DNA from 3 places in the Brevibacillus gelatini genome. Region 1 is predicted to be linked to each of the others. Evidence: riboswitches for the same ligand, from Rfam matches in the RefSeq annotation. Region 1 holds a riboswitch; each other region holds the start of a gene.

The links. A riboswitch is a leader RNA that binds a small molecule or an ion and turns the genes downstream of it on or off. The one in region 1 is predicted to bind S-adenosylmethionine.
Region 2: linked by a shared signal. The riboswitch ahead of AAFJ72_RS17995 (2,3-diketo-5-methylthiopentyl-1-phosphate enolase) and the one ahead of AAFJ72_RS13705 (homoserine dehydrogenase) in region 1 are both predicted to bind S-adenosylmethionine.
Region 3: linked by a shared signal. The riboswitch ahead of AAFJ72_RS19040 (sugar ABC transporter substrate-binding protein) and the one ahead of AAFJ72_RS13705 (homoserine dehydrogenase) in region 1 are both predicted to bind S-adenosylmethionine.

The regions. Positions count from the first base shown of each region.
Region 1 is NZ_CP154342.1:2,848,006-2,854,430, reverse strand. It holds gene AAFJ72_RS13720 (Gfo/Idh/MocA family protein) at 1-819, shown strand, start outside; gene AAFJ72_RS13715 (cyclase family protein) at 806-1,426, shown strand; gene AAFJ72_RS13710 (DinB family protein) at 1,479-2,000, shown strand; SAM riboswitch class I at 2,094-2,201, shown strand; SAM riboswitch class I at 2,320-2,429, shown strand; gene AAFJ72_RS13705 (homoserine dehydrogenase) at 2,511-3,773, shown strand; gene AAFJ72_RS13700 (CapA family protein) at 3,785-4,939, opposite strand; gene AAFJ72_RS13695 (VOC family protein) at 5,016-5,822, shown strand; gene AAFJ72_RS13690 (CcdC family protein) at 5,918-6,397, opposite strand.
Region 2 is NZ_CP154342.1:3,721,854-3,728,278, forward strand. It holds gene AAFJ72_RS17985 (anti sigma factor C-terminal domain-containing protein) at 50-1,249, opposite strand; gene AAFJ72_RS17990 (sigma-70 family RNA polymerase sigma factor) at 1,246-1,722, opposite strand; SAM riboswitch class I at 1,923-2,071, shown strand; gene AAFJ72_RS17995 (2,3-diketo-5-methylthiopentyl-1-phosphate enolase) at 2,182-3,396, shown strand; gene AAFJ72_RS18000 (2-hydroxy-3-keto-5-methylthiopentenyl-1-phosphate phosphatase) at 3,393-4,061, shown strand; gene AAFJ72_RS18005 (methylthioribulose 1-phosphate dehydratase) at 4,065-4,718, shown strand; gene AAFJ72_RS18010 (1,2-dihydroxy-3-keto-5-methylthiopentene dioxygenase) at 4,736-5,248, shown strand; gene AAFJ72_RS18015 (Ger(x)C family spore germination protein) at 5,305-6,420, opposite strand; gene AAFJ72_RS18020 (GerAB/ArcD/ProY family transporter) at 6,417-6,425, opposite strand, start outside.
Region 3 is NZ_CP154342.1:3,943,708-3,950,132, reverse strand. It holds gene AAFJ72_RS19050 (DUF421 domain-containing protein) at 1-496, shown strand, start outside; gene AAFJ72_RS19045 (ATP-binding protein) at 705-1,943, opposite strand; SAM riboswitch class I at 2,145-2,266, shown strand; gene AAFJ72_RS19040 (sugar ABC transporter substrate-binding protein) at 2,388-3,410, shown strand; gene AAFJ72_RS19035 (sugar ABC transporter ATP-binding protein) at 3,487-4,977, shown strand; gene AAFJ72_RS19030 (ABC transporter permease) at 4,979-5,977, shown strand; gene map (type I methionyl aminopeptidase) at 6,158-6,425, shown strand, end outside.

The DNA of each region.
Region 1 (6,425 bases):
GCCATCCTGTGCATGAGACTGGGGCTGCACGTGTTGTGCGAAAAGCCGCTCGCCTCGAATGCGGACGAAGTAAAGGCGATGATTGCGGCGGCGAAAAAGCATGATGTTCTGCTTATGGAAGCGGTCAAATCGACGCTGGTTCCGAACTTTTTTGCGATTCAGGACCATCTGCCCAAGCTGGGCAAAATCCGCCGTTTTATCGCCAGTAATTGCCAGTATTCCTCCCGCTATGATGCGTACCGCGCGGGAGAGGTGCTGCGGGCCTTTGACCCTGCCTACTCCAACGGGGCGTTGATGGATATCGGGATTTACTGCCTTTATCCTGCGATCATCCTGTTTGGCAGACCGGATCAGGTCAAGGCAGAAGGAATTGTACTGACGTCAGGGGTAGATGGCGAAGGCAGCATGTTATTGAAGTACAAAGAGATGGATGCCATTCTCAGCTTTTCCAAGATTACGACCTCCTATCAGCCGGCGGAAATCCAGGGAGAGGACGCCACGATGGTCATTGACAAAATCAATCACCTGACGCGCATCGAGATTCGCTACCGGGACGGACGGATCGAGGACGTGACCAGGCCGCAGACACCCAAAATGATGCACTATGAAATCAGGGAGTTCATCCGGCTTGCTGCCGCAGGCGCCAGAGAGTCAGCGACGAATTCACATGCCGCCTCGCTGTTGACGATGGAAGTCATGGATGAAGCGAGAAGACAGATGGGCGTCGTATTCCCGGCCGACTTGCAGCGCGAAAGCAGGCAGCTTGGGACAGAAAAAGAAGAGCAAATAAGAGAGGCGAAGCGCGATGAAAATGTATGATGTGTCTGCCCCCATATTCGAAGGGATGACGGTGTACAAAAACAAGCCGGAAAAGCAGCCGAAGATTTTGTCGGCAACAAACGGCTATGTGACCGAATCGAGGATCGACATGGATGTCCATTCCGGTACACATGTAGACGCGCCGCTGCACATGGTGAAAGACGGGGAGACTTTTGAAAGCATTTCACTGGAAAAGCTGGTGGGAAACTGCCGCGTACTCGACCTGACGCACGTAGAAGACAAGATCGGACGGGCAGAGCTGGAGGGCTGCGACATTGCGCCGGGCGATTTTGTCCTGTTCCAAACGAAAAACTCGTGGGAGGATGCTTTTTCGTTCGAATTCGTCTATTTGGCACAGGATGGTGCGGAGTATCTGGTGGAAAAAGGCGTGCGCGGCGTCGGCACAGATGCACTGGGCATCGAGCGCAGCCAGGAAGGGCATCCCACCCATAAAACGTTGTTTGGCGCAGGGGTGATTGTGATCGAGGGCTTGCGGTTGCGTGAAGTTCCTGCGGGCCAATACTTCATGGTTGCGGCCCCGTTAAAGCTGGTGGGCACAGACGCTGCACCGGCAAGAGTGCTGCTGTTTGAGGGCTGGCAAGGTTAAAAGCTGCCAGGAATAACCGCATCATTTTCCAAAAACAAAGGAGGATCAGAGCATGCCAGGGAGACCGAATCGCGAGGAATACGGGGATTATTTTGACTATTATGTCCAGTTGGTGCCGGATGGTGAGTTGGCTGCGATCCTGGCGGAGCAAAGAGCGCAAACCGTCGAGATGTTTTCCCGGCTTACGGAGGAGCAACTGGCGTATCGCTACGCGGCAGGCAAGTGGACGGTAAAAGAAGTGCTGGGACATCTCATTGATACAGAGCGGATCATGAGCTATCGGCTGCTGCGCATTGCCAGGGGAGACGAGACGCCGCTCGCCGGATTTGACGAAAATGCGTATGTCTCGCAAGCATTTTTCCAGGAGCGCGACTTGGCAAGCATCCTCGAAGAATACCAGGCGGTTCGGCAGGCGACACTCGCCCAGTTGCGGGGAGTGGCGGAGGAAGCGTGGACGCGAATGGGAAACGCGAACGGCAACAAGCTGTCTGCGCGCACATTGGCGTATGTCATCGCCGGGCATGAGGCCCACCACTGCCGCATCCTACGGGAAAGGTACGGACTGGCTAATTAGCTTGCCCTCTCATCCGAAGCGAGTAAAAACGAGAAAGAAACTTGTTGACGAATGCTTTGGAATTTCTTAGAATAGGCTCAACAGCATACGAGGTTCTTATCCAGAGAGGTGGAGGGTCTGGCCCGATGAAGCCCGGCAACCGTTGCGAACAGCGACAAGGTGCCAATTCCTGCGGGGCGTTTTCGCCTCGAAAGATAAGAAGCGGGTACATCATAGCAGTCATGGCGAACCTTCTTCTTAGCGAAGAAGGTTTTTTGATGTTTTGAACACGATTGTGCATGCTTGCAGACTGCCGAAGCAGTGCAAAAATTCATAATGATCTTTATCCAGAGAGGTGGAGGGACTGGCCCGATGAAGCCCGGCAACCGTTACACAGCGTGTGACAAGGTGCCAATTCCTGCAGGACGGAAGCGTCCTGGGAGATAAGGAGAAGGCTTTTTTGATGCCAAACCTTCTTCTTAGCAAGAAGGTTTTTTCTTTTTGGTAAAAATATGCGATGAGGTGACAGGAATGAGTGCAGGTGTAGTCAAGGTAGGGTTGTTGGGATTGGGAACAGTAGGAGGTGGCGTTATCAAGACGATTCGGTTGCAGCAGGAAAAGCTGTTCGCACGATTGGGCAAACGCATCGAGATTGTCAAAGCGTTGGTCCGCGATTCGGAAAAAGAACGGGCCGTTCAGGTAGATCCCGCCCTGCTGACCACCAATTTCGAGGATGTGCTGAAAAGTGACGTAGACATTGTCGTCGAGGTTATGGGGGGCGTCGAGCCGACGTACGACTACGTGCGTGCCTTGATCGAAAAAGGGTGCCACGTGGTAACGGCGAACAAGGAGCTGCTTGCCAAACGCGGCCCAGAGCTGGTCGAACTGGCAAACCGGCATCAGGTCCATCTGGCCTACGAAGCGAGTGTTGCAGGCGGTATCCCGATTTTGAGCGTGCTTCGACAGTTTCTGCGCACGAACGATATTCACGGAGTGCGCGGCATTCTCAACGGGACGACGAACTTCATCCTGACGAAGATGGAAGCCGAACAGCTCCCTTATCAGGAAGTGTTGAAGCAGGCGCAGGAGCTGGGGTATGCGGAAGCTGATCCGCGTTCTGACGTGGAAGGGTTCGACGCGATGTACAAACTGTACATTCTCGCGCAGCTTGTGTACGGCGAATCGCTGCCGCTTGCCAATGTCGTGCGCAAAGGAATCGCGGATTTGTCCCCCGGCCACATCCGTATCGCGAGCGAGCTTGGCTACCGAATCAAGCTGATTGCCCAGGCGCAAAAAACGGAGCAGGGAATCCGGCTCTCGGTTCAGCCGACGATGTTGCCTCTCGCCCATCCGCTGGCGCAAATCCAGGATTCCTTCAACGCTGTTCAGCTTTCGGGGAACATCGTCGGCGATCTGCTGTTTACGGGCAGAGGCGCAGGCGAGCTGCCAACCGCAAGCGCCGTCGTGGAAGATTTGGCTTATTTGTTGACGCAGCCGTTTACCCCGCATCCGGCCTGGAAGGAAAAAACGGCGGAAGCACAGCCGGCTCAAGGTGAGGACGAGCGCGTGCTGTGTTATCTCGAAGGGTCGTGTCCCGCGGCCACACCTGATCGCGTGCTGCATTTCCTGCGCGAGGCGGGCGTGACTGTGACCAAGCTGAAAGTGCAATTCGACCTGGGCGGCGTATTGCGTGCGGGGCTGATCGCAACGGGGATTCGCGAAGAGCACGAGGCAGTGCTGAAAAGCGATTTTGGTCTGGAGGTGCGCTGCTTCCCGCTGCTTGAAACAGCTTGAAATACGAAAAGCTACGTTTCTTGCCCATCCTTTGCCTGTATGCGGCCGTCCGCGTCAATCTGCACGTTTTCCGAGAGCGACTCGATTCGGCGGAGCAGCGCGGCTCCGTCCGCGGCATTCATCGGCACCGCTTGTCCCAGCTCGGCGTGAAAAGGAAGCATGGTCAGGCTGCAGACGGCGTTTTTCGTACAGCTTGCTTGAAGCACCATCGTTTCCCATGTTTTCGGCTCGGTTGATCGCGTGAAAATGAAATTGCCCAGGCTGTAGGCGATCCATTTGCCGCGATACTGTTCAAAGCCTTGCAGGACATGCGGATGGCCGCCGACGACCAGGTCTGCGCCTGCGTCGATGTATGCTTTTGCCAGCTCTTTTTGATGCTCGACGGGAAAGTCTTCCCGCTCTTTTCCCCAATGGGCGATCACGATGACGAGATCCGCTTGTGCCCTCGCCTGTTGAATGGCTTGGACGGCCATGGCGGGATCATACGTCCCTGCCAGTCCTGGCGCGTTTTTTTGCGCGAACCAGCTAACTTCCGGTATCACCCGGCTAAAGCCGAAGAGGGCGAGCCTGATCCCGTTTTTTTCCACGAACACAGGAGCGTAGGCGCGTGCGGAATCGACACCACCTCCGACGTAAGCGATCCGGTTTTGCTCCAGAGCGTCGAACGTATCGAGCAAGCCGTCTACCCCCTGGTCCATCGAGTGGTTGTTCGCCAGATTGACCGCGTCGATGCCGGCTGCTTGCATGGCGGGCGCAGCCAAAGGGGAGGACTTGTAGACGAACGCCTTGTTGTCTGCGGGCGTCCCTCTGGTCGTAAGCGGCGACTCCAGATTGGCAATCGTGTAGTCATCCTGTAAAAAAAGCTCGCGCACATGCGTGAACGGATAGTGGTAGCCTTTTTCCAGCAAAACCTTTTCCACATTTCCGGCCATCATCACGTCGCCGACAAAGGTGAGCCGGACAGTCTGCTCCTGTACAGCGGCGTGAGTCGGCGCGGGATTGGTTTCAGGGGCTTTGTGCTTGTCGAGTGTCGTGAAGCTGAAATAAGCTCCTGCCCCGACGCAGGCGAGCAAGCTGAAAAGAAGCGTGTTTTTCCATGCCCTGCGCCGCATGGATCGTCTCTGCATTTGCCGGGATCGCGTCCGGCTGTAATTCGTCTCGATCATGGTTCTCCTTTCTTCGTTGATGAAAAGATGGTGAATTTTGCTATGATAAAGCTAATACGAAAAGAGGCGAAAAAAGATGCAATTGTTCTTTGACCATCTGGTTCATTTTGTCCATCGGCAGCCCGAAGAAGCAGCGCGGCTGTTCCGCGAGGTGGGATTTCACGTTGTACCTGGCGGCAGGCACACCCGTTGGGGGACATGGAACAGTCTCAGCTATTTCGGCTTGTCCTATGTGGAGTTTTTGGCTGTCGAGGATGCCGTTGTTGCCGGGCAATCCGACAATCCGCTCATTGTGCAGCTGGTAGCCGAGCACGGTCTTGGCGAAGGGCTTGGGCAAATCGCCTTGCGCACCAGCGAAATGGATCGGTGGGCAGAGCGATTTCGGGCGCTTGGACTTACGCTCATCGGGCCGGTAGACGGGAGCCGCACAAGAGACGACGGAAAAACATTGCGCTGGCGCATGCTGTTTGCCGAAGATCCGCAGACTGCCCGAAACATGCCGTTTTTGATAGAGTGGCAAGAATCAGACGATGAGCGGCAGGCAGATTTGACACAGCGAGGGATCATTGCTCCCCATGCAAACGGCGCCACCGAGCTTCTGGCAGTCGGTTACGCCGTCGCGGACCTGGGCGCGGCGACGGCGGACTGGACGCGGTGGTTCGGGTGGCAGGCCGCAGAAGCGTTCACCGATGAGCGGCTGGGCGCGCGCTGTGTGACGTTTGCGCTGCCGGGTGGAAGCATCGTCCTGTGTGAACCGACGCAGGCTGGAGTAGCGCAGCAGGCGCTCACGTCTCGCGGGGAACGTCCCTTTTTTGCGAAAATGGGGGCGGCAAAGGCGCAGCCGTTTTCGTACGACATATGCGGCGGGATGTATCTGGTTTGATTGTCCCCTGGCGGACGACTCTCCGCAAAAAAAGCAACCGATTTCCTTCAAGCACAGGAGGAAACCAGTTGCTTTTTCGTTTTTCCCAGACATCATTACGTGCCAAACGTCTTTTTCGCCAATTGCTTGTACATGTACAGCATCGCGATACGCCAAGGAACAAGCATGCCAAAAGCAAGCAAGAAAAAAAGTCCGCCCGTCTGAATCGGGGTAAAGCTGTCGTTTATCACCAGTTTGATAATCAACCGGATGATGAGCAACCCTGCCAGGATGAAGAAGAAAGCCCGGGAGCGCTTGAGGTAGATGTCCCGGCCGATCACTTCAAAGCGCGAGGTCATAATCAAAGGAATCGAGAAAAACAACCCCGTGACAAAAGCGGCCAGATCGTACATCGGCGGGAGTGCTGCCTCTGGAAAGAGAAACATCGCAAAGCCCGTCGACATGAAGAAAGGCGGCAGGATGATGCTCTTTGCGGACACAGGCTTTTTTTGCCGACGCATGCGCACAAAGATGACCGCAGTCGCCATCAACAGCGGAACCAGGATGCCGAGTGCAGGGGAAGATAGGATCTGCATGGGAAAAACGCCTCCAAAGACTTGCAAC
Region 2 (6,425 bases), 870 kb from region 1:
CTGTGGTTCCGGGATGTCAACATTCTTTTTTGCAAAAACGGTTCGCCCTTTACCAGCTTTTTTGTGTCCCCGATGCGGCGGGGGGGTCCCAGTTCCACCAGTCGATTTTCCCGACAAATGCGGCGGTAATCGCCTTTTCCTCCTTGAGCCTAAGCAACTCCTTCGTCGGTCCGGTCAGGACGGCGCCGTAGATGCGCAAGCCTTTTTCCTGCAAATAGCGATAGCGCTCCTCGATTTGCGGATCGCCGCCCGTAAGCAGTGCAGAGCCCATGTCGCGTACCAGGCTTTTTTGCTCGGTCAAATATTTCATCTCGCCCATGAAGGCAGCCATTCGCCGCTCGCTTTCGCCGTTCACCTGAATCGGCGCTGCTCCGTAATCCAGCGCCCGCTCGGCAAAGCCCCAAACTTCCCCCGGGCCGAGTAACAGATTGCCTACTTCTCCGTCTGCCTGTTTCAACTCCACTCCCGTGTCGACGGCAAACCAGACCGTTTCTTGGCTGTCGCTGATGATATGGCGGGAAACCAGCTTGACGTACTGGTCATACGTCAAGAAGCTGTCAAACGAGATCGCCAGTTGGGATACCGTTCCCTCCGGCAGCTTTTCCAGCGTTGTCCAGGCAGGCGTGCGCAAATAGGCCGTGTCTTCTTCCGGTTCTCCGGATGACAACGGGTAGCGGAAAAACAGTTTTTGCTCCCTGACGCCACCTGTCCACTCCGGTCTGGCGCTCACGTTCCACAGTACATTCGTGCTCCGAAAGCGGCCAGCGTTTTTGGCCTCTCTGCCAACTTGCTCGCGCAGTTCCATGTCGATGCTGCCGTACAACAGCCCCACCTGCGAGCCGCTGCTGCCCACGCTCACGCCCGGCTGGGTAAAATTGACCATGTCCCACGCCACCCGGAACAAATCGTCGTACATCAGCCTGCCCACCCAGCCGTTTACAAGCAGCAAGAGCACACCTGCAAGGCAAGGAATCGCGAAGGCATAAAAGGAGGTCGTCAGCCGGTTTTTCCATTTTCCCCGGCGGACGATTGCCCGCTGTCTGGCTTCCGATAGCGAAAGCGCTGACTTGACTTCTTCCCTGTCGTCTTCCCCCTTGTCCTCCCCCAGCAGCAACCGTTCCAGCCTCTGTGCGTACTCTTCATCGCTTGTCAGTTCCTCGCCCAGTCGCTTCGCTTCCTCTCCCGTTACTTCCCCTCTCAAATAAGCAAGCAGCCTTTGCTCGCGCTCATCTCCGTTTTGCCTCGTCATAGCCCTTCCTCCTTCCACAGTTGTCGCATCTTTTGCCGTCCCCGAAACAGAGAACGCTTGACATCTGCCAGTTCGATTCCCAGCACCTGCGCCATTTCCGCGTAGGAAAGCTGCATCGTCGACAGCAAAATCACCTGCCGCTGCTTTTCCGGCAGCCGCTCCAGCCAGGCGGATGCCGTCTCCCACAATTCCTGGTTCACGAGCTGGTCAGCGGGATCGATAGCGGAAGCATCCAGCCGATCCGGCACGTTCCCGACGTAATCGACTGGCCGCCGCTTCTGCTTGCGATGCCAATCCACGAAAGCGTGGTAAGCCACCTTGAACAGCCATGGCCGCACTTTTTCCCCGTGATAGTCCTCCAGAGAGGCAAACGCGCGAAAAAAAGTCTCTTGCGTCAAATCTTCCGCCTGCCTCTGATCGCGTGTGAGCCGGAAAAGATAGCGGTATATATCGTTTACGTGCAACTGGTACACGTCCTCCAAGCCTACTTTCCCAATGTCTCCACACCCTTTCATCCCATACCACGCACGCTGTGTAAAAAAGTTTCACTTGCTGCCTCCTTTTCCCTGTGAGCAGATGCACATTCTCGTAAAAAACAAAGATTGACTCGGGAAACGAGAAGGCATATCATGGGGGTATCGCACACGGATCGATGTCGTGTGAACCATATTCACTCTTATCGCGAGCTGGCTGAGGGACTGGCCCTATGATGCCCGGCAACCGGCGCTATTTTTTGTGATCGACGAAATAGCGAAACGGTGCTAATTCCAACGGATAAGAGTCGGAGCTGTTGCTTCCGGCTACTGACCCGAGAGATGAGAGGAGACGAGACGTTTTCATAGTCGACAACCGCCTCCCCGCTCAAGTGGGGAGGCTTTTTTACATGTTTCAAAACGATCACGACGGCTTTCAAGCTGCCAAGGAGGACTAGCATGAGTGAGCAACGCATCCTCGTCACCTATTTGACCCAAGCCAAAGACTTGAACAAAAAAGCGGCTGCCATCGCAGTCGGCATGACGGTCGGCTCCTGGACGGACTTGCCCGCCGCCAAGCAAGCAGAGCTGGCGCCGTACCTGGGCGAAGCCGTCAGCGCCACTCCGCTGGAAACATTGGAAAACGGGGATGTACGCGGGCTGATTACCGTCAGCTACCCGACCCGCAACTTCACCAGCGATATTCCTTCGCTTCTGACCGGAATCTTCGGCAAGCTCTCGATGGACGGAAAAATCAAGCTGGTCGACATCGCTTTTCCCGACTCGTTCCTCCAGGCATTTCCCGGACCGAAGTTCGGCATCGAGGGACTGCGTAGCCGATTGAACGCCCATAACCGTCCGCTCCTGATGAGCATTTTCAAATCTTGCCTGGGCTTGCCGTTTGACGATCTGAAAACGCAATTCAAGGCACAGGCGGCAGGCGGCGTCGATTTGGTCAAAGATGACGAAATTTTCTTCGCAGACGACCGCGCGCCGTTTTTGGAGCGCATCCGGGCGTTCAAAGAGATCGCCCGGGAAACCGAAGCCGAGACAGGCAAGCCCGTCCTCTACGCCGCCAACCTGACTGGCCCGATCAACGAGCTGAATGAAAAAGCAAAACGCGCAGTCGAGGCTGGCGCCGACTGCCTGCTGTTCAACGTGCTGGCCTTCGGCTTCGATGCCTTGCACCGTCTGGCAGCCGATCCGGATGTCAACGTCCCGATCATGGCGCACCCGGCGCTCGCAGGCGCGTACTATCCGTCGCCTGACTACGGCATCGCCACACCGCTTCTGCTCGGCACCCTGATGCGGATCGCCGGAGCAGACCTGGTGCTGTTCCCGTCTCCTTACGGCAATGTTGCGCTGGACAAAACAGAAGCGCTTCAACTCGCCCAAAACCTGACGACACCACTTGCGGGCGTGCGCCGCTCGTTCCCGGTTCCGTCCGCTGGCATTCATCCCGGACTCGTACCGCAACTGTATCAGGACTTTGGCCTCGACCAAATCGTCAACGCAGGCGGCGGCATCCACGGCCACCCCGGCGGCGCAACAGCGGGAGCGAAGGCGTTTGTCGATGCGATCGCAACCGTCACAGCCGGACACAGCCTGGACGAAGCCGCTGCCGGATCGCCGGAGCTTGCCGTCGCCCTGGAAAAGTGGGGTGGCACACGATGAGCAAAAAACTCGTACTGTTCTGCGATTTCGACGGAACGATTACGGAAAAGGACAACATCGTCGCGATTGTGAAAAAGTTCGCTCCCCCCGAATGGGAAGCGATCACCGAACAAATTTTATCGCAACAAATAAGTGTGCAGGAAGGCGTCGGCAAGCTGTTTCAGCTGCTACCCTCCTCGTTGCGCCAGGATATTGTGGACTACATCGTCCAGGAGGCTACGATTCGCCCCGGCTTCGCCGACTTCGTCCGCTTTTGCCGCGAGGAAGGCATCGAGCTTCTGATTACGAGCGGCGGCATCGACTTTTTCGTTCAGCCGATTCTCGCTCCGTTTGACCTTGGCGGTGTTCCGATCTACTGCAACGGCAGTGACTTCTCCGGCGAGAACATCACGATTACGTGGCCGCACTCCTGCGACGAGCACTGCACAAACGGCTGCGGCATGTGTAAGACGACCATCATTCGCCGCTACGACCCTGCCACTCACTATCGCGTCGTCATTGGCGACTCGATCACGGACCTGGCTGGCGCAAAAATCGCGGATTACGTCATCGCCCGCTCCTTCCTCGCCGAGAAGGCGAAGGAGCTTGCGCTTTCGCACAGCACATTTGCGACCTTCCACGACGTGATTGACACACTGACGGAACTGAAACAGGAGGTTGTCTGATCCATGACCGCTACACTCGAACAACGTCTGGACGCTTTTCGCCGTCTGGATGACGTCAAGCTGACCTTTGCCCGCCGGGACTGGTTTCCCGGCACCAGCGGCAATCTCTCGATCAAAATCCAGGATGAGCCGCTGCAATTTGCCGTAACCGCAAGCGGCAAAGACAAGACCAAACTGTCGCCGGAAGACTACCTGGTGGTCGATGGAGATTCCCGCCCTGTAGACGCGACTTCGCTCAAGCCGTCCGCAGAGACGTTGATCCACGCCGTCGTCTATCAAAAGTTTCCGCAGGCAGGCGCCTGCTTCCACGTCCACACGGTCTGGAACAACCTCATTTCCGAGCTGTACTTCGGCCAGCGCGCCTTCTCCATCCAGGGGCAAGAGCTGATTAAAGGCTTGGGCATTTGGGAGGAAAACGCCCGGATCACGGTTCCGATTGTTGAAAACTTTGCCGATATTCCGACACTCGCTGCTGCGATTGAAAAAGTCATCACCCCGGAAATTCCGGGTGTACTCATCCGCAATCACGGCATTTACGCCTGGGGCGGCAACGACTTTGAGGCAAAGCGCCACCTGGAAGCATTTGAATTTTTGTTCGAGTACCACGCCCGCTGGCTGCAGTTGCGCCAAGCTGTCGTGTCCACTACAACCAATTAATCAAGGAGGTATGCAAGATGGCACAAATCCGTTTTCACGACACGAACGAGTACATTTCCGCACCGGAGGAAGTCATTTCTTTCCTGAACAGCCAGGAGATCATTTACGAAAAATGGGGCGTAGACCGCCTCGATCCGAAGCACCGCGACAACTACAGCCCGACCGAGGAAGAAAAGCAGGAAATTCTCGACGCCTTCAAGCCGGAGATCGAAGCGATCAGCAAGCGCCGCGGCTACCTGACGGCAGACATCGTCGTTCTCTCCGACCAAACCCCTAACCTCGATGAGCTGCTCGTGAAATTCAAGAACGAGCATCATCACACCGACGATGAGTGCCGCTTCTGCGTAGACGGCCACGGCATTTTCGCCATCAAGGGCAAAGACGGACGCTACTTCGACGTCGAGCTTGAGCCAGGCGACCTGATCTCTGTACCGCCTAACTTCCGTCACTACTTCACGCTGATGGACGACCGCAAAATCAAGGCAATCCGCCTGTTCGTCACACCTGCGGGCTGGGAAGCCATCTACTAATACAGAAAGCACCCTTAGCCGTTCCATTGGCGAAAGGGTGCTTTTCCTTTTTTGGCTCACTTGATAACGCCATTGCTTTTAATCGACACCTCCGGCACAAAACGGACATCGGCTTTGGCAAATGCCGCTGCCCAATCATCCTGCACCTTTTTCCACGCCTCGTACTCGTAGGCGCGGGCGTACACGCCAAAGCCAAACGGGTCTGTCCCGTTCTCCTGGCAGCTTTTCACCAGACGTGTGAACTCTTTTCGCAGTTCCTCGACAATCATCTTCTGCATTTTTTTGTAATCCTTTTCCATGTCGAATGGAAACTGCCTTTCAGCGATGTCTACAAGCAATCGCAACTTCACGTCAAAACGGAACTGGTTGTTGCGATAGCTCACCTTCACATCGCGATTGGTGCCTCTTAAAAAAAAGCTGAGCCTGTCCTTGACGATTTTCTTGCGGTCATCCTGAATCGGAAGCGGAATGGTCATAGAAGTCTCACCCGCCCTTTCGTGCAAGAACATTTGCAAAAGCATCGTATCTCTGGACTCAAGCAATCCTGCGTACGTTCCGTCGTGTCTCAGCAGCGCCGTGCCCATAATCTTGACAGCACGGTCCAATTTGATTTCCGTTAGTACAGCCGTCTCTCCTTTTTCCACCATTTGCCGATGAAATTCCTGTACCCTTGTCTTGACCGTCAAGTTCCGCTGATTGGCTGTATCGATCAGCTTGGTGAGGTGGAGCGGAAGGCGCGGTTTATCTATAGGGTCAAAAGCGAACAACTCCGCGAGCGGACCGTCAAAAACCACCACCCGCGCATTGACCGAGAAGCGGGCATCCCGAAACATGACGTCCATCAGTTGGAACCAGTGCGGATGCTCCAGCAGTTTTTTTCCGATCACAAACACCTGGATTTTCCCGGACAGGGTCAAAGCTGTTACCATCTCGTCAAACCTTCCTCTCGCCTGGCGCATCGAATCCGCCTTGACCCCGTACTCCTCTTCATTCAGTCTTGCTTCCCTGCTAAACACCGGACTGGACAAGTAGAAGATTAGCTCATTTTTTTCATTGAGATCGATCCCCGTCATCAGCGTGATCGTCGCATCCTCCAGAATGATCTGGTCTACGCAGCCTGTCAGGGATACGACCATGCAGAAAAGCAGCAGAATTCGCCCATACAATCTCATGCCTT
Region 3 (6,425 bases), 1.1 Mb from region 1:
GCGCCTCGTGTCGCAGTGGTCGATTGTGTCCAGGCGCTTTGGGAAAATGGTCACGTTTGAACCGACGGTCGTTTTTTACAACGGCAAGTTTCTCGTCCATCAGTTGAAAAAGATACGCTATTCGCTCGATAATGTGCTGCAAATGCTGCGGGAAAAAGACATTTTTGATCTGGCAGAAATTGAAATGGCCATCATCGAGGCCAATGGCCGTTTGACCGTATTGAAAAAATCGGCGCAGCAGCCAGTGACGAGACAGGACTTGCAAGTCCAGACTGCTTCGACGGGCATCTCCCTGCCTGTCATTGTCGAGGGGAAAATATATCCGGATGCGCTGAAGTACCGCGAACGTGACGAAGAGTGGCTGTTGCAGGAGCTGAAAAAGAGAGGCGTCGCGGTCGAGGACGTATTTCTCGCCACGCTGAATCGGCAAAACGAGTTGCTGTTATTTGAAAAGCAGCCGAACAATCTGCAGCAGATTCCGCCCGTTCAGCATTGAAGGGAAGGCAACTGTTTTCGGGTGAAGCAAGACCGGGACCGGCAGTCTGGGAGGCGATGGTCAGGAGCGCTTGTGCTTCATCACCTCCCCGTCCATTTGTCCGTCGCAAGCGAAATGATCCCGCTCTCAGGGGGCGTACCTTTCCACGAGGGCTGAGCATGTTTTCATGGCCAGGCTTTTTCACCTGACCGCTACTGCGACCTGGCCGCTACTGCGGCTGATGATACGGAAACGTAATCGTGAACTTCGTACCGACCTTTGGCTTGCTCGACACGCTCACCGAGCCGCCAAACGCGCGGATGACGTGATAGGAATAAGTCAGGCCGAGTCCGGTGCCGCTTGTTTTGGTCGAAAAATAAATCGTGCCCAGTCGCTTGATCTGTCCCTCGTCCATGCCGATGCCGTTGTCCTTGATGATGAGGAGCGCGTTGTTTTTTTCAATCAACAGCGACAGAACGACTTTCCCGTTGGCCGTCTCCGCGCATGCTTCGATGGCATTTTTTACAAAGTTTACCAGCACCTGCTTGAACTCGTCGGGATTGGCCATGATCGTGACGGGCTTTTCATATGCTTGCAACTCCAGCTCGATGTTGTGCATGTTGGCAAAAGGCAGCATGACCTCGCGGACGACATAGAGCTGCTCGCACACGTTGATAAGCTCGTTGCGCTCCTTGAGCGGCTTGGACAGCGCGAGGTACTCCGTCAAAATCGCTTCCGTGCGCTGGATCTCGTCCAGGCTGATGCGGATGTACTGCTCGGCTTTCGCAATGTTTCCCGCGTCTTCCTGCATCAAGCGCAAAAAGCCTTTGACGGCTGTGAGCGGGTTTCTCACCTCGTGCGCCAGTGAAGCCGCGACGTGGCTCATCGTCTCGATCTTTTCGTTTTGTGCGTGGCGAATGAACAATTCCTTGTCTGATACGCATTTGCTAAATAACGACATCAACAGCCAGATGCCGACGATATTTTGAACGGGGATCACGAACACATGATAGGCAAGCTGATGGGATACATGGGTGGGAAAGTTAAGATAGGTCAATCCCAATTCTATCAGGGAAAAGAGAGCACCCGTCAAAAGAGTATACAGTGTTTTTCGATAACTGGCTTTGTAGCGTTGATAGATCAGGAGGGAGATCGCGAATGCGGTGGCTATCATGAGCATGGCGACCCACGTGTCTTCACCGCCCAGATAGTAGCGGTACAGCACTGATTCGATCAGCACGACCGAGGCGATTCGTACCCCGCCGTAGATCAAGGCGAAGAATACAAAAATAAATCCCTCAACGGCGCTCGACGCGAAGGTCATCGCCAGAAACACGCAGACAGAACTGGTGACGAGAATAAAGGAACGACTGTAGTTACACATTCGGTCGCGGTAATAGATATTAAACAAAACAAACGGCGTCAGGGCAAAAAACATTTGCAAGATTACTTCTTTTAATAGACTCATCGGACATCTCCATCGCAAATTTGCATGGCTTTGGCTTTAATCTACCATATGTCGACAAGACTTTACAAAAATTCCTCCAAAATTTAGACATAAAGTTGGGACTACTTGGAGGACAAAAGTTTGAAAAACCTAGTTGACAGATGGGTAAAACAAGGATTATAGTCTGTATATATTCCGAAAACGTTGTGAAAATAAAAACTACTCTTATCCAGAGAAGGCTGAGGGAATGGCCCTATGATGCCCGGCAACCTAGCTGGCAGGATGATCTGACTTGCGAGCCAAGGTGCTAACTCCAACAGGTAGCGATACCTGACAGATAAGAGGCGCGAATCTTGTCGATCAAGCCTCTTTCATCTGTTGAAAGAGGCTTTTCCTATTGGAAGGTTGGAAGGTCGTCGCCTCCCCAGCTTGAAGCTCAGCAGGAAAGAAAAAGGGGGAATTTTCATGAAAAAGAAACTGGGTCTTGTCACATCAATTGTACTGGCTGCGTCGCTGGCCTTGACCGCTTGCGGCGGAGGAGCGGACACCCAAAATCAGGCGGGAAGCGGCGCTTCCGGCGGCGAGAAACCGAAGCGCATCGCCCTGATTATGCGCCAAAACGTCGGCACATTTTCTGCCCAATACATTAACGGCGTGAAGCAGGAAGTCGAGAAAAACGGCGGCGAGCTGACCGTATTCAACGCGGATACCGATTTGTCGAAAATGGCTTCCAACCTCGACGCTGCGGTGAACCAAAATTTTGACGGCATCCTGATTGACCACGGTACGGCAGAAGCGCTGCAGCAGGGCACGCAAAAAGCAGTCGACAAAAAGATTCCGGTCGTGCTGTTCGACACCGATATTAAGCTGCCAGGCGTACCTGTCGTTGAGCAGGATGACAACAAGCTGGCCGAGCTGAGCCTGGAGAAGCTGGCTGCCGATACGGGCGGCAAAGGCAACATCGTGAAAATTTGGGTAGCAGGCTTCGCACCGATGGAAAAACGCCAGGTAACGTATGAAGCCTTCCTGAAAAAATACCCGGATATTAAGGAAATCGCCGCATTTGGCTCGGCAACGAACAACACCGCGCTCGATACGCAAGCACAGATGGAAGCGATTTTGAAAAAGTATCCGAACAAAGGCGATATTACAGCCGTATGGGCATCGTGGGATGAATTCGCCAAAGGGGCAACCCGTGCGATCCAGCAAGCAGGCCGCACCGAGATCAAGGTATACGGCATCGACCTGAGCGACGAAGACCTGCAGCTGATCCAGGAGCCGAACTCTCCTTGGGCCGCGACGGCAGCGGTAGATCCGTCGAACATCGGTCGCATTCATGCGCAAACCGTTTTCCAAAAAATCAAAGGTGAGCAGGTGCCAGACAGCGTGAAGCTGAACCCGGTGCTGGTCAAACAGGAAGACTTGCCAAAGGATAAAAAAGTAACGATGGGCGACCTGTCCCAATACGTGCCAGAGTGGGGCAAGTAAGCAAATAGAGCTGGTTGATTTGGCTATTCCCGTTGCTTCTGTCAACGGGAATCTTGTTTATTTGGGGGTGCGAAAAGTGTCCAGCTTGCAGATGAAAGGGATTGTGAAGCAGTTTTCCGGCGTACCCGCGCTGCGCTCCGTCGATTTTGAAGTCAAGGCCGGCGAGGTGCACGCACTGCTCGGGGCGAACGGAACGGGAAAAAGCACCCTGATGAAAATTCTCACGGGTGCGTATCAGGCGGATGGCGGAAGCATCGTGATTGACGGCAAGGAAGTCTCCATCCAGTCGCCGCAGGATGCGAAAGCGCTGGGCATCCAGTGTGTCTACCAGGAAGTCGACACGGCGCTGATCCCGTATTTGAGCGTGACGGAAAACATTTTGCTCGACCAGATCGTGTCCAAAAGCAGCAAGGGACTCATGAACTGGCAGAGGCTGCACAAGGAAGCGGAAAGCATTTTGCAAGGCTTCGGCTTTTCCATCCCGGTGCGCATGCTCGTCGAGGAATGTTCGCTGTCGGAAAAGCAGTTGATCCTGATTGCCCGCGCGACCGTGCAAAAAGCGAAATACGTCATTTTTGACGAACCGACAGCTCCTTTGAGCACGAAGGAGAGCGAGCGGCTGTTTCTCATCATCGACCAATTGAAAAAAGCCGGGGTCGGGATCATCTATATTTCCCATCGGCTGCCGGAAATCTTTGAAATCTGCGACCGGATCACCGTCATGCGCGACGGCCAGTTGATTGCAACAAGCGAGACAGCCGCTACCACGATGGATGAAGTCATCGGGAACATGCTGGGCAAAAGCTTCGATGAAGAGTTTCCGAAGGTGGAGGTACCGATTGGCGAGCTGATCCTGGAAGCGGACGGGGTGGCTGGCGGCAAGGTTCGCGGTGTTGATCTGAGCGTTCGCGAGGGCGAAATCGTAGGTGTCGTAGGACTGGTCGGAGCAGGGAAGACGGAACTGGCCCGTTTGTTGTTTGGAGCCGATGCGGCCGAGGCTGGCCGGGTCAGGCTGAAAGGCAAGGAGGTACGTCTGCGCTCGCCAAAGGACGCCGTTGATGCAGGAATCGTCCTCGTCCCGGAGGAGCGGCGAAAAGAGGGCATTTTTGTCGAGGAATCGGTGAAAAACAACCTGTCTGTCTCCACCTTGTGGAAATGGTCGCATCTCGGGTTTATCCGCAGGGGAGCCGAGGCTGGGCAAGCGCGAGAGCTGGTGCAGCGACTGGGCGTGAAGACGGCGGACATCGGGCAGTTGGTCGGCTATCTGAGCGGGGGAAACCAGCAGAAGGTGGCGATTGGAAAATGGCTCGACACGGACGCGCAAGTTTTCATGTTTGACGAACCGACCAAAGGTGTCGATATTGGCGCAAAAAGCGATATTTATCGCCTGATCGGAAAGCTGGCGGAGCAGCGCAAGGGCGTTTTGTACTTTTCCTGCGAATTTGCGGAGGTGCTGGGCATCGCGGACCGGATTCTCGTCATGTTCGAAGGGAAAATCGTCCGCGAGCTGAGCCGGGCGGAAGCAACCCAGGAGCGGATTATGTATTATGCAAGCGGAGGTGAGTAACGTGGAGGGCAAAAAATTCAGCTTGTTTGATTTTATTTACAAATACGGTACTGTGGCAGTCATTGTGATCGTCATGCTGTTATTCAGTCTGACCAACCCGTATTTCTTTACCTATGACAATATCACGGACATTTTGCGTTCGATCTCGATCGTGACGTTTGTCGCCATCGGCGTTACGTTTTCCTTGATTGTCGGGGGCTTTGACCTGTCTGTCGGCTCGACGGTATCGCTGACCACCGTCGTTTCGGCTTCGATGATGGTCTGGTACGAGCAGGGCGTGTTCGCCACACTGGTCGTCCCGATTGTGCTCAGCCTGATCGTCGGGCTGGTCAACGCGTTTCTGGTCGTCAAAATCCGGATTCCCGACCTGTTGGCGACGCTGGCGATGCTCTATATCGTCAACGGGCTGCACATGACGTATTCGAAAGGCTACTCGATCTACGCCAACATGCCGATGGAAGACGGATCGATGGCTCCGGGGAAATTCCAGGAGTGGTTTTTGTGGCTGGGACAAGGCAAAATTTTCTCACTGCCCGTGCCAGTTATCCTGACCTTTTTGCTGGTCGCGATTACCCACGTCTATTTGACCTACACCCGCCAAGGGCGGATGCTGTACATGACGGGCGGCAATCTGGAAGCGGCACGATTGTCCGGGATTCCGGTCAATCGCTACCGGACGCTTGCCTACGTGCTGTCCGCGCTGTTTGCCGGATTGGGCGGGATGCTCTTGGCGGCGCGGATCGGAACAGGCCAGGTGAGCAGCGGCAGCTCGATGCTGATGGATGCAGTGGCGGCGGCGTTTGTCGGTTTTTCCGTATTCGGCGCGGGCAAGCCGAATGTGTTTGGAACGTTCGTCGGCGCAATCCTGATCGGGGTGCTGCTCAACGGTATGACGATGCTCAACCTGCCTTACTTCGCCTACGATATTATCAAAGGGACAGTATTGGCGCTGGCGTTGGCTGTGACGTACTATCAGCTTCGCCGGAAAAGAAAAGCATAAAGAGGCATGCAGCCGGGAGCGTAAAAAGCAGGGCGTCAGGGAGAAGCTGGCGGCCTGCTTTTTTTTGCAAGCGGAATCTGCCTGTCTTGCCGAATGCGCGTGCAGGCTTTGTATTTGCGATTTTTGCGGGAAAATGCTCCAATAAAAGGGGGCATCATTTTCAATGAAGGAGGATACGGCATGTCGATTCAAAATGAACAAGATTTGCTCGCTTTGCAGCGGATTGGGAAAGTTGTCGCCGAAGCCAGGGAAGCGATGCTGAAAGCCGTTCGGCCGGGGATCACGACAAAAGAGCTGGATCGTATCGGCGGCGATATTTTGGCGAAGTACGGGGCGCGATCAGCTCCCCAGGTGACGTACGACTTTCCCGGCCAGACGTGCATCAGTGTGAATCACGTTGTGGCGCACGGGATTCCCGATGGGACCGTGTTGAAGGAAGGAGATATTG